DNA from 3 places in the Colwellia sp. E150_009 genome. Region 3 is predicted to be linked to each of the others. Evidence: predicted binding sites of a transcription regulator. Region 3 holds the regulator's gene; each other region holds the start of a gene.
The links. Region 3 encodes sigma-54, which starts transcription at its own class of promoters, with help from an activator protein. Its sites were predicted from a motif close to GTTGGCACGNNNNTNGNNT; they were not measured.
Positions count from the first base shown of each region.

Region 1: the regulator sigma-54 is predicted to act here: its motif matches at 1,153-1,171, upstream of ACE1OF_RS02535 (PEP-CTERM sorting domain-containing protein).
Region 2: the regulator sigma-54 is predicted to act here: its motif matches at 2,222-2,240, upstream of ACE1OF_RS05425 (formate/nitrite transporter family protein).

Region 1 is NZ_JBHFOM010000003.1:101,352-105,907, forward strand. Features, by position in the region: gene mutS (DNA mismatch repair protein MutS) at 1-965, opposite strand, end outside; gene ACE1OF_RS02535 (PEP-CTERM sorting domain-containing protein) at 1,222-1,938, shown strand; gene recA (recombinase RecA) at 2,234-3,277, shown strand; gene ACE1OF_RS02545 (TonB-dependent receptor) at 3,634-4,556, opposite strand, start outside.
Region 2 is NZ_JBHFOM010000007.1:124,857-129,412, forward strand. Features, by position in the region: gene ACE1OF_RS05420 (protein kinase domain-containing protein) at 1-1,199, opposite strand, end outside; gene ACE1OF_RS05425 (formate/nitrite transporter family protein) at 1,356-2,168, opposite strand; gene ACE1OF_RS05430 (hypothetical protein) at 2,385-2,783, opposite strand; gene ACE1OF_RS05435 (STAS/SEC14 domain-containing protein) at 2,819-3,202, opposite strand; gene ACE1OF_RS05440 (hypothetical protein) at 3,345-3,671, opposite strand; gene ACE1OF_RS05445 (GNAT family N-acetyltransferase) at 3,786-4,211, opposite strand; gene ACE1OF_RS05450 (GNAT family N-acetyltransferase) at 4,482-4,556, shown strand, end outside.
Region 3 is NZ_JBHFOM010000001.1:128,243-132,798, reverse strand. Features, by position in the region: gene lptC (LPS export ABC transporter periplasmic protein LptC) at 1-523, shown strand, start outside; gene lptA (lipopolysaccharide transport periplasmic protein LptA) at 528-1,085, shown strand; gene lptB (LPS export ABC transporter ATP-binding protein) at 1,078-1,830, shown strand; gene ACE1OF_RS00610 (RNA polymerase factor sigma-54) at 1,920-3,443, shown strand; gene hpf (ribosome hibernation promoting factor) at 3,486-3,773, shown strand; gene ptsN (PTS IIA-like nitrogen regulatory protein PtsN) at 3,793-4,245, shown strand; gene rapZ (RNase adapter RapZ) at 4,326-4,556, shown strand, end outside.

The DNA of each region.
Region 1 (4,556 bases), on a different contig from region 3:
GGAAAATGCAGCCAGCGCTTTAATAAACGCGAGCCCATCGGAGTCGAAGATTTATCCAATATCGCGGCTAATGTATTATCCCCCCCCCCTTGAAGATTTTGTGTTAACTCTAAATTACGCCTAGTTGCGGCATCAAGTACTACACCCGAGCTTGCTGATTCACAAACTATTGCCCGTATATGGGGTAGTGCCGTACGTTGAGTGTCTTTTACATACTGAAATAAACACCCCGCAGCAGATAAACCTAAAAATTTATCCGCAACGCCAAAGCCAGTAAGCTCTTTTGTGCCAAATTGGTTATTCAGTAAGGCAAGGGCTGTTTCAAGATCAAATTCCCATTCAGGGCGTCGACGTAAGCCTTTATATTGTTTAATGTCTAGCGTATTTGAAAGTGTTTCTGGATATAGCAGTTCAGCAGGAGAAAGGCGCTGTAACTCTGCTTGTAATTGCTCATTGGTTTGTGGCTCTGTTATTACAAAACGACCACTGGTCATATCAAGATAAGCTAGACCAAAGCAGGGATCTGAGGATTTCTTAGAACGAGAATTATTTTCAACGATGGCAACAATTAAATTGTCTTGTTTGTCTGATAATAGCGCTTCATCACTGACCGTACCTGGCGTTATAATTCTCACCACTTTTCGCTCAACAGGGCCTTTGCTTGTTGCAGGATCACCAATTTGTTCGCAAATAGCAACAGACTCACCTAATTGCACTAATTTAGCTAAATAATTCTCTACTGCATGGTAAGGAACCCCGGCCATAGGAATAGCATTACCCCCTGTTTTACCTCGGGCTGTTAAAGATATATCTAATAAATCAGACGCTTTTTTCGCATCATCAAAAAATAGCTCATAAAAATCGCCCATACGATAAAAAATTAAAATATTAGGAAATTCAGCCTTAATGGTAAGGTACTGGCGCATCATAGGGGTGTGTTGTGATAAATCTTGGCTGGTAGTCATTGGTAAAAGGTACTATTTGGAAGGTTGTTTATTTCATTTAATATTATATTGTTAATGTTTGATTATATACCTATTTTTAATATGAGGTGATAAACAGTAATGTCAGTTTATTTTACACCTAATATAACGCAAATGAATATTTAAAAATAAAAATATTTGTTTTCAGTTGGTTAAGTTTGCTTTTTGTTTTGGAATACTTTTTGCTTATCTTTGAGTAGGCGATTAATAAACAACAATACTAACAGGGCATTATTTTATGATAAACAAAGCAATTAAAACATTCTCTATTTCCTTATTTTTTATAGCGAGCGCTTCACAAGCCACCATTATTGATTACTACGACACAATTACTAATGGTCAAAGTCAGTTTTTATCAACGGTTACTAATGCTGGTGGTTCAGTAAGCTCAACAACACTAACAGGCATATCTTCTGGTAGTTCTTGGGTACAACCAGATTTTACTATCACGACATCAGATGGTAATTCAGCAGGTGTTTATAGTTCTAGTTATAGTAACTCTACAGGTCAAATGATAAAAATAGACCCTGAGGATAATGGAGACGGTACTGGTGCAGGCTCTGGGTTAACTTTTACTTTTAATAGTGCAATAAATGCATTAGGTTTTGAAGTAGGTGATTGGGCAACTTGTTGTTTTACATCTGAGTTATTTATTAGTTTTGATGGTGGAGCAGCAATTAAAGTTGCCAGTGCTACTCAAGCTTCTGATAACCCTGCAACGGCAGCTGGTGGAGCAAATGGGGCTGCATTCTTTGTGGGGGCGATTGATGATTCAGCTACCTTTACTTCAGTAACCTTCTTCGGTAACGGTTTTGGTGAAATTTTAACAGCAGGTGGCACTATACAATATTCAGCATTAAAAGTGGGCTCTGTTTCTGTACCTGAACCCTCATCAATAGCTATTTTAGCTCTATCATTAATTGGTTTGTCTCTATCTAGAAAAAAGCATAACTAATATAGTAACTACAAAAAATATATAAATATAGCAACTACAGAAAATATATAAAGCGCTTTACAGAAATGTTCAGCGCTTTTTTTGTCATTATTATTCTCGTTATAACTTTTTGATAGAAAATTTTAAAAAGTTATAAAATGCTATAAAATTTATTATTATCAGTAACTTAAAGTTATCATCATTTGATTTTTAATTAATAAAAAAAATAAATTGTAAAAAAACTTGATACTGTACGACCATACAGTATACTTGCTATATCAAAACGACATTACTGACGTTGTCAGCGGAGTAAAACATGAAAGAAGATAAAGAAAAAGCACTAGCAGCAGCCTTAAGCCAAATTGAAAGACAGTTCGGTAAAGGTTCAATAATGAAGCTTGGCGATAATACTACAATGGATGTTGAAACTATTTCTACGGGGTCTCTAGGATTAGATATTGCGCTGGGTGCAGGTGGTTTACCCTTTGGTCGTGTCGTGGAAATTTACGGACCTGAGTCTAGCGGTAAAACAACATTAACATTAGAAGTAATAGCGCAAGCGCAACGTGAAGGTAAAGTGTGTGCTTTTGTTGATGCTGAACATGCACTTGATCCTGTTTATGCGGGGAAGCTTGGTGTTAATATTGATGAATTACTTGTATCTCAGCCTGATACGGGTGAACAAGCCCTTGAAATTTGTGATATGTTAACGCGTTCTGGTGCTATTGATATCATTGTTGTCGATTCAGTCGCCGCATTAACGCCAAAAGCTGAAATTGAAGGTGATATGGGAGACTCTCATATGGGGCTGCAAGCACGTATGTTATCACAAGCAATGCGTAAGCTTACGGCAAACTTAAAAAAATCTAATACCATGCTAATATTCATCAACCAAATTCGTATGAAAATTGGTGTAATGTTTGGCAGTCCTGAAACAACAACAGGTGGTAATGCTTTGAAGTTTTATGCCTCTGTTCGTTTAGATATTAGGCGAATTGGTGCGGTTAAAAATGGTGATGAAATTGTAGGTAATGAAACGCGCGTCAAAGTGGTTAAAAATAAAATAGCGCCACCTTTTAAACAAGCTGAATTTCAAATTCTTTATGGACAAGGTATTAACAGCTTAGGTGAATTAATTGATTTAGGTGTTCAAAATGGCTTTGTGGAAAAAGCGGGCGCTTGGTATAGCTGTAATGGTGAACGTATTGGTCAAGGTAAAGCAAATGCCACTAAATATTTAGAAGAACACTCAGAAATGGCTAAAGATATTGATGTTAAATTAAGAGAAATGTTTTTAAGTAAGGTTGTTAAAACAGAAGATAAAGAAGCTAAACCAAAAGTGGCTGAAGCAGCAGAATAATATTGCTATGCTTTATCTTTATCAAGCATCTGTTAGTTATTTAGTAATTTGATGGCTCGGGTGTATATTAATTTAATTACTGAACATTTTATATTTAACTTTTTTAAAAAATCTGAATAATATCCTTAACCTTTTTGATTTGAAGTGAACAAGCATATCAATTGAATGATCGTAGTCATGGTATGATTTAACAATATCAATCGAATTTAGAAGTAAGTAAGGTGTAACTCTTTTAAAAACTCCTACATAATAGGCCATAACTTGCATTGTGACCTATTATGTACATTCTAAAGAGCGTTCAATTAGCTTAAACGTTCGACATTACTCTATTGGTTTGGAAGCTGATCCTATATTATTTATTCCATAAAATAAGTTACTTCAAGTCCTATTATCCTTCCTTTTGATAGTGGAGAGAAAGTACCGAAAGAAAGTTGCGTATCACTACCGTGTTTAACTTCATTAGTTAAATTTTTACCAAAAACAGAAAACACCCACTGTTCATCATTTGTGTGTAAATCTAAGCCGGCATTAATAATATCTTGCTCGTCTATAAACCCTAAGTTATTATCAGTATAGAAAGATTTATCGCGATGTGAATAATTGATACGAGAAGATAAATATCCCCAACTACCTATATCCATATCATGGTTTAAACCTATGCTGTATGTGGTTTTAGGTACACGAGGAATATCAAGCTCAGTATCTTGATTATCAACAATGCCATCACCATTAAGATCATATATTATTTTGTCATATTCAGCATTGATAATACCAAAGTTAAATGTAGCAATTAAAGAATCTGTTAACAATATAACACCATCTATTTCAAAGCCTAACATACTGGCTTCGGCGGTATTTTTGATTACTTGTATTACTGAACCATCTGGCGCTGGTAAGTTTACTTCTCGTTGCATATCATCAATTGATGTGTAGAAAGTAGCAGCGTTTAATTGTCCCCAATCGCGCGTTAGTTTATAACCTACTTCAAAACTGCTAACTTCTTCTTGATCAAAAGGTCCAGGACCGTTTGCTTTTTCTAATTCAGGTGTACTGATGTCAGCGGTATTTCGCAAATTATATCCGCCAGAGCGGAAGCCTTTTGTCCAATGACCATAAACTAAATCACTGTTTTTGAAGGTGTAAGTCAAACCTAATTTTGGTGATAAACTAGTCCACTCATCATCATCTGAAAAGTCAAAATTACAATCATTATTCAAAATAATATTACAGCCAGGCCCTTGAGGTAAGTAAGGCCCATCTTCAATAGCTGATACATTTT
Region 2 (4,556 bases), on a different contig from region 3:
ATGATGTTATTGGGGCGAATATCTTGATGAATCATTTCTTGGCGGTGAAATGCTTGTAGGCCTTTAGCTATTTGCTCGATAATATTACGTACGGTTTCAAGTTTAGGTTTTGGATTATCTATTATCCACTGGTTAAGTGAAATTCCTTCAATGTATTCAATGGCTAAGTATAAAAAGTTGCGCTTTCTGGTGGGAATAATTACTTTAGCAACGTGTGGGTTATTAATGCGTTTGGCTATCCATTCTTCTAGCATGAAACGTTCTAAATATTTTGTATCGGTACTTAGTTCGGTTGACGGCACTTTTATTACAACATTTTCTTGGCTATCAAGATCTTTAGCTAAGAACACGTGACTACGGCTGCTAATATATATTTCTTGGGTAATTTCATAACCATCAAATAATGTTCTTGGCGCAAGTTGTGGTGGCGTGGGCAGTTTTGTTAATTGTTGAACCTCAGCAAGTTGATATTCAGGTATGTTGTCAATACGGACTATTTGAATACTAATATTGTCGTCACTGCCATTTTCTTTTGCTATGTTAAGTAGTGTATTGGCTGCTTTTTCGACACAGCTATGTTCGTGAATTACATTACTTATTATGGTTGCGTTTACAAATTCGTACAGGCCATCAGTGGCTAGAATGTATATATCACCAAGTTCAAGTTGCAACGTTATATAATCAATTTCTAACGTTTGATGAATACCTAACGCCCGAGTTAAATAGCTTTGCTGGTCGGAAACTTGTCGACGATGATCTTCAGTGAGTTGTTCTAAATTAGTATCGCTTAAACGGTAAACCCTTGAGTCACCTGAATGAAAAATATGGGCGCTATTTGATTTAAAAACTATAGCACTAAAGGTACAAATATAACCTTTATCTTTATCAAACCGATAAGGGCTGTTTCGGGTTTGTGCGAATAACCATGAGTTAATAGCACGAACCACTTTATACACTGAATTTTTAACTGACCAAGCGTCAGAGGTACAGTAGTAGTCGTTTAAAAAACTATTTACAGCTGCTTCACTTGCTTCTTGGCTTACTTTACTAGAACTTATGCCATCAGCCACAGCAAGTGCTATGCCCTTTCCGCTTAGTTGTGGTTCGCTTGGAGAGTGGCTGCCGATAAAATCTTGATTAATTTCTTTTATGCCTTTATCCGTAGCGCCACCAATACTGACTTTTAAGGGGTTATTCATAAGTTTTTTTAACTTTTATCAGTTATTATATTTTTAAGTGTAATGTTGGATATTGGTCTAATTATGTATTGTAGACTGATATTAATAAAAAGGCTCCATAATAAGTATTACGGAAGCCTTTTAGGTTACACATTTGTTGGTACTATATTAAAACAATTAAGAAATTTTGCGGTTCGGTGATGTTTTAACATGTGTTAAGTAAAGTGGTAAGCCTACTAATAATAAACCACCTGCAAGGTTACCTAATACGGTTGGCACTTCGTTCCATAATAAATAATCATAAACAGTAAAGTCTCCCCCCATTATCATTGAAAAAGGAAATAAAAACATATTAACAATTGAATGCTCAAAACCCATATAGAAGAACAGCATTACTGGCATCCACATAGCTGCCATTTTAGCCCCTGCAGACGTTGATATCATTGCACCAACAACCCCCATTGATACCATCCAATTACATAACATACCGCGAATAAATATAGTAAACCATCCGCCAATACCGTGTGTTTGGTAACCTAATGTTCTGGCTTCACCTATATGAGAAACTTTAGCGGCAATAACGCCCCCGTCTGCTGAATAACCATAAGTTAATATAAATGACATAAAAAAAGCAGTAGTCATGGCACCCGCAAAATTGCCAATAAATACTAACCCCCAGTTTCGTAATACCCCTTGCATTGTTACACCTGGGCGTTTATCAAATAAAGCCAGTGGCACTAAAGTGAATACACCTGTTAGTAAATCAAACTTCATTAAATACAGCATAATAAAACCAACGGGAAATAAACATGCGCCTAAAATAGCACTGCCCGTTTTAGTGGCAACGGTGATGGCAAAAATAGCTGCTAAGCCTAAAATAGCTCCAGCCATAAATGCTCGAATAAATGTATCTTTAGTTGACATGTAAACTTTCTGCTCGCCTGCGTCTACCATTTTTGTGACAAATTCACTAGGTTCAATATAAGCCATTAAACTTCCTCTTTTATATTTTTATAGCTAAAATTATTTTATTAACTAATGCAAAGCACAGATTAAGCCAACATTTAATTACTTGTTTTTATTGATATAATTGTTTTTCAGGAGGAATAGCATGCCTTAGGTTAAGGCATGTTTTAAAATAATGCACCAAAATGAACATGGTGCTTTAATTGAAGAGTTATAGCGATTTAACTAACGCTAACTGTGTTAGCCGTCCGTTGATGTTTTAACCCAAAATACAATACTCGGCATGAAAAATAGCAATATTAAGCCAATGCTAAGTAAATTGCCCTTTCTAATGTTAAAATCTTCTGTAATTTTCTTCCATTTAAACTTGAATACGCACCTTGCAAAATATATATCTAAACAAAGCAGCATTACCATCCAAATAAAACCAGTTGAAAAGCACTCAATATAATTACTAAGGTTTAACCATGGTTGTGTTAACCATACTATAAGCACAATTATCATCATACCAGAGAAAAAACTGATAAATTTTGCACGTTTTCTACCATATAAATGGTGTAATACCCTGACCCTAATATTCCCGTTTACAACTTCACCAAGAGAAAGCAACAAACCTACAACCAATACTTTTAGTAACATTTTAGTTGCCTCATACGACTAACAAGCCTGTAGAATCACTCTTGTTTAATCCAATTTAAAGCATCATGTAAATTATCAAAATACTGAATTTCACCTGACATAAACCAAGAACCAAGTTTAGCTGAAACTTTTTGCCAATTTTTATTACCATAAATGGCTATTTTACGAAATTCATTGTTATGTTTAAGCCCAAGTTTAAAGTCATCCCAAGCTGCTCTTAATTCCCAGCCTTCAAGTTCAGTTGCGTCCATCAATACATTAACTTTAGGGTCTTTAACTTGTGCTAGTGCAGAATCAATCATAGGTGTGATTATTTCATAATCTTCATGTGTTAGTTTTCCTATGGCTTTTAATGATAGAAAAAAATCATTTTCAAACCTTTCTATACCAATAGATAAACCATGTTTAGCAGAATACATAATAATATCTCCAATTAATATTTACCAAATATGAATATAAAAAACCTGTTATTTATTATTAGTGATGAAATAGAAAAGTCCAACTGATTTTATGCCTATTTATTGATTGAAAACAACTCAAAATTGATTAGAAATAAGCTGTTCAGTTTAAATTAAGAATGCGATTAACAACCCCTTGTGTTTCTTCACTAAACATTTGAAACTGCTCAATACTTAACACATCATATTTTTTCAATGAAACAATCTTTAATATCACATTATTGCGAGTTGGATTGTTAAACATTTCAGCTATTTTGGCATCTTCTGTTTCAATCAGTCGGTATAAATCCAAATATGATTGATGTTCCTTACCAGCTCGTTCATTTGCAATATCATTAACTTGCCTAAAAATTATCTCACAAGCTTTGGCTGTTAATTCTGATTGCAATTTACGAAATAACTTCCAATCTTTCTCAGGAATAGATGACATATTGACCCCACATTGATTACTCATGCCTCATTCAGAGGCTAAAAATTATTGAGCAAAATAGCGAGACACAAGCAACAACCAGCGGTTATTTGTGATCCTCCCTCGTTAAATTTCTTATTTATACACATCTGGTTGGTGTAATTCCATAAAAGATTCTGGAGAGCTTAACGCTTTAAACCCAAACTGCTGGTAAAGACCATGTGCATCACTTGTAGCAAGTGCCATACGTCTAATGCCTTGCAAATCAGGGTGCGCAACAATAACCTGCATGAGCAACTTACTTAAACCTTTACCTCTATGCTCTTTCGATACAAAAACATCAGCTAAGTATGCAAATGTTGCAGAATCAGTAACCATACGAGCAAAAGCCACTTGCTTACCGCTTTGTGCAAAAACGCCAAAACATAAATAATTATTTATAGCTTTTTCCATTGTCTTTATTGGAATACCTTTAGCCCAATAAGAACTAGATATAAAATCATGTATTACAGTTAAATCCATATCTTTTAAATCTGAACTAGTTTTGTAACCTGAAACCAACGTAAACTCCTTAATAAGTATAATACCCAATTAACAGGCAATAAATTAGATGGTTAAAATAGCGATAAAGCAGTAAAAAACAATTTTTTCCTTATTTAACAGGTGATTATGCGTTTTACACAGTGTTTTACTTATTTCAAACATAACATACTTTTCATTAGCTTAACTTGAATGGCAGATAAACGATGATATTATTAACGCGAACAACTGAATAAGGTCGATAATAATAGCAACATTAGGTATTATTCAAGAAAAATAACATAGAAAGCTATGCAAACTAAACAACTTACCAAAACCGTTGGCCCGTTATGGGAAAGCGCTATGGCGTTATATTGTAAAATATTT
Region 3 (4,556 bases):
TATTGCTGAAGCACTAAAAACCGACATATATACTAAATCAGGACAGCTTTCTCATGTCATTGTTGCAGATCGTATGGAGCACTATGCCAAGCTTGAAGTAACCCACTTTGAACTGCCTAATTACACTTTATATCCTCACAACAATTCGGCAAAATCAATTGACTCCAACGAGCTGAACAATAATGAATTAGAAGACAGAAACTCAGCAACGCCCTTACCTGAAGAAAAAGCTTTGCCATGGAATATTAGCGCAAAAGAAGCAACACTTTATAAAAACAATAGGGTTATTTTAAATCATCGCGTACACTTAAGCGCAACAGATAAAAATAGTTTGATACAAGAAATACATTGTAAATATTTAGAACTCGATTTAAATACTAACATTATCAGCTCAGATCAAACCGTCATGGTCCAAGGAAAGGATTTCACCATGTACGGATCTGGCTTGATAATTGACTTAAACACCAAACAGATGACATTAACTGAACATGTACGTACCATTTATAAAAAAAGTAATAGTTAGTCCCTTGATAACTATTAAAAAACTCAGCAAAAGTTTATTACTTGGCTCATTAGTTTTCGGCTTATCAGCACCTCTATTTGCAGCCAAAAAAGATCTCACGCAAGAAATTACAATAAAGTCTAAACGTCAATCAGCCGATTTAAAAAATAAAATAGCAAGCTATTTGGATGAGGTGAATATCAGCCAAGGTACCATTTCAATTGTTGCAGACATTGTGCAAGTTTATAGTGGCATTGACAGTAATACGAAAGAAAAATCAGATACTTATCTGGCTAAAGGTGATCCCGCTATTTTCCAGCAAGCATTAGAAGACGGCAGCTTAATTAGCTTACAAGCCAATGAAATAAAGTATCAACCTGACCTGCACATTATTACTGTTTCAGGTAATGCACAAGTCAAACAAGCTGGCAGCAAAGTTACCGGTGAAACAATCACTTACAATACATTAAGTGAAAAATTAGAAGCCATAAGTAGAAATGACGATTCCGTCACTACTGTTTTACAACCAGCTCAAATTAAAGCTCAGCAAAATAAAAAGAACAATGACAGTAATAATGAATAGTATTGAGAATACACCAAAAGAATCAACCTTAATAGCCCAAGGGTTATCGAAGTCATATAAACATAATAGAGTAGTAAAAAGTGTTAGTTTAACGGTGAAAGCGGGTCAAATTGTAGGATTGCTAGGCCCTAATGGCGCAGGAAAAACCACTTCTTTTTATATGATTGTTGGGTTAGTACCCAACGACGATGGTAAAATCATTCTAAATGATCAAGATGTTACACTTGCCCCTATGCATGAACGCGCACGCCGTGGCATTGGTTATTTACCACAAGAAGCCTCTATTTTTAGAAAACTTACCGTCACCGATAACATTATGGCTATTTTACAAACAAGGAAGAACCTTAGTGAGCTTGATAGGCAAGCTAAGTTAGAACACCTGTTAGAAGAGTTTAATATTAGTCATATTAAAGATAACTTAGGTATGAGCTTATCAGGTGGTGAGAGAAGACGCGTAGAAATTGCTAGAGCCCTAGCTGCAGAGCCTGAATTTATTTTACTTGACGAACCCTTTGCTGGAGTTGATCCTATTTCTGTTGGCGATATAAAAAAAATTATTATTCACCTTAAAAATCGTGGAATTGGTATATTAATTACCGATCATAACGTGCGTGAAACACTTGATGTATGTGAACATGCTTATATTGTTAGCCACGGAGAAATTATTGCCGAAGGTGATTCAAATCAAATTCTTGCAAATCAAAAGGTAAGAGATGTATACCTTGGTGAGCAATTCACGCTATAGTTAGCACAGACATAAAAACTTAAGCTATGCTTATTATTATGAAAATTAAATAAATAAATAAAATTATTAATAGGAATTAGAAAACGTAGATGCGCCCAACTCTGCAGCTCCGAATAGGACAACAACTAACCATGACGCCACAACTGCAACAAGCGATAAAGCTGTTGCAGTTATCAACGTTGGAACTTCAGCAAGAAATTCAAGAAGTGCTTGAAAGTAATCCTCTTCTTGAAGTGAATGAGCAACAAGCATCCGATACTAGCGCTGATAATGATTCAAATAATAATTCAGATAATCTTGAAGAAGCCTTTTCAGCAAAAACTTCTGAAAAGACTGCCACTGATGGCAGTGAAGATTCATCCGCAACCATTGATGAAATCAGCACAACAGAAGCTATGGAAAAAAATGATATTCCTGAAGAGCTAAATATCGACACAACATGGGAAGAAAGTTACAGTGCGGGCACATCAAATACAGGCGCAATTAGTAGCCCAAGTGAAGATTATACTTATCAAGGTGAAACAACCGACTCTATTCAAGATCACCTTTTATGGCAAATGGAGTTAACCCCGTTTTCAGAAACCGATAGAGCTGTCGCTATCGCCATTATTGAAGCGGTAGACGACGCAGGTTATATGACAGTGTCAAGTGAAGACATTTTAGAAAGTGTTGGTATAGAGGGACTGGAACTTGACGAAGTAGAAGCTGTATTAAAGCGTATCAATGTTTTTGATCCTATCGGCGTTGCCGCTCGCTCTATTGCTGATTGTTTGCTGATTCAATTAAATCAATTTGAGCCAACTACTCCGTATTTAAACGAAAGTAAGTTAATCATTAAAGAGCATATTGATCTACTTGGTAACCGTGATTATAGACAACTCATGCGCAAAACGCGTCTTAAAGAAGATCAGTTGCGTGAAGTGATGCGATTAATTCAAAGTTTAAATCCGCGCCCTGGTGATGTTGTTGCAAAAAATGATGATCAATATGTAATACCTGATGTGTCTGTAGAGAAAAAAAATGGTCGCTGGGTGGTAGAATTAAACCCAGATACCGCCCCTAAATTATCCGTAAATCAACAATATGCCGCTATGACAAAAACTACCAAGTCATCAAGCAGTGATGGCCAATTTATTCGCGCCAACCTACAAGAAGCTAAATGGTTTATTAAAAGCTTAGAATCACGTAACGACACCCTATTAAAAGTATCTAATTGTATTGTTCAACGCCAACAAGGCTTTTTTGAGCATGGCGAAGAAGCTATGCGTCCCATGGTATTGAATGATATAGCAGAAGCAGTAGATATGCATGAGTCTACGATTTCACGGGTAACTACCCAAAAATACATGCATACCCCAAGGGGAATTTTTGAATTAAAATACTTTTTCTCAAGTCACGTTAGCACAGAAAATGGCGGTGAATGTTCATCAACCGCTATCCGTTCTTTAATCAAAAAACTCATTCTAGCGGAAACACCTGCTAAGCCGCTAAGTGATAGTAAAATGGCTGATTTACTGGCCGAGCAGGGAATTAATGTTGCGAGACGAACCATAGCCAAATATCGAGAATCTTTGTCTATTCCCCCGTCAAATCAACGTAAGAGTTTACTATAATAGCTATATACTAGCTCAATTAAGATAATAAGGATCGAACTTATGCAAATTAACCTTACTGGCCACCATGTAGACCTAACTTCATCATTAAGAGAATACGTTAATACTAAATTTGATAAATTAGAACGACATTTTGATCACATCACGAATGTGCATGTGGTACTGACAGTAGAAAAGTTAGATCAAAAAGCGGAAGCAACGGTGCACTTAAAAGGCAATGAAATTCATGCTTCAGCAGTCAATACTGACATGTATACATCAATAGATACTTTAATTGATAAATTAGATCGCCAAGTGCTTAAATATAAAGGCAAAATATCGCAACATTAGCGCAATAATATAAAAAATTATGACACTACAAGACATATTAACACTGGACTGCACGCAATGTGCAGTACCAGTACAAAGTAAAAAACGCCTACTTGAACAAATTTGCCTTCTTGCCGCTAAGCAATTAGGAACCGCTAGTCCAACCGACCTACTGGATAGTTTACTCAACCGTGAAAAAATGGGTAGTACAGGTATTGGCAATGGTATTGCAATTCCTCATGGTAGATTAAATAATACAGATAAAGCTATCGCCGTATTTTTAACAACTCAGCAAGCCATAGATTTTGACGCAATAGACAACAAACCTGTTGATATATTCATCTGTTTATTTGTGCCTGAAAATAGTACACAAGAACACTTAGATACATTACAGAGTATAGCCAAGCTGTTTAGTAATCGTAAAACAGCCAAACAAGTACGAAAATGCACAAATCAACAAGAAATGTTTAATCTTATTCAACAAGCAACTTAAAGTTGCAATGATATAGAAAATTGCGTGTTGAGAGTCACTCGTTTCACGAAACTTTGTACCCGTAAGTCGAGGCTTAACTTATGAAACTTATTATTGTTAGTGGACGTTCTGGCTCTGGGAAATCAGTTGCGTTAAGGGTGCTAGAAGATTTAGGGTATTATTGCGTTGATAATATTCCTGTAAACTTATTACCCGCATTAACTCATACTGTTATTCACGATTATGAAAATGTTGCTGTAAGCTTAGATGTTCGAAACCTACCAAATGATCCTAATGATATTTTAGAAGTTATCGAATATCTGCCAAATGCG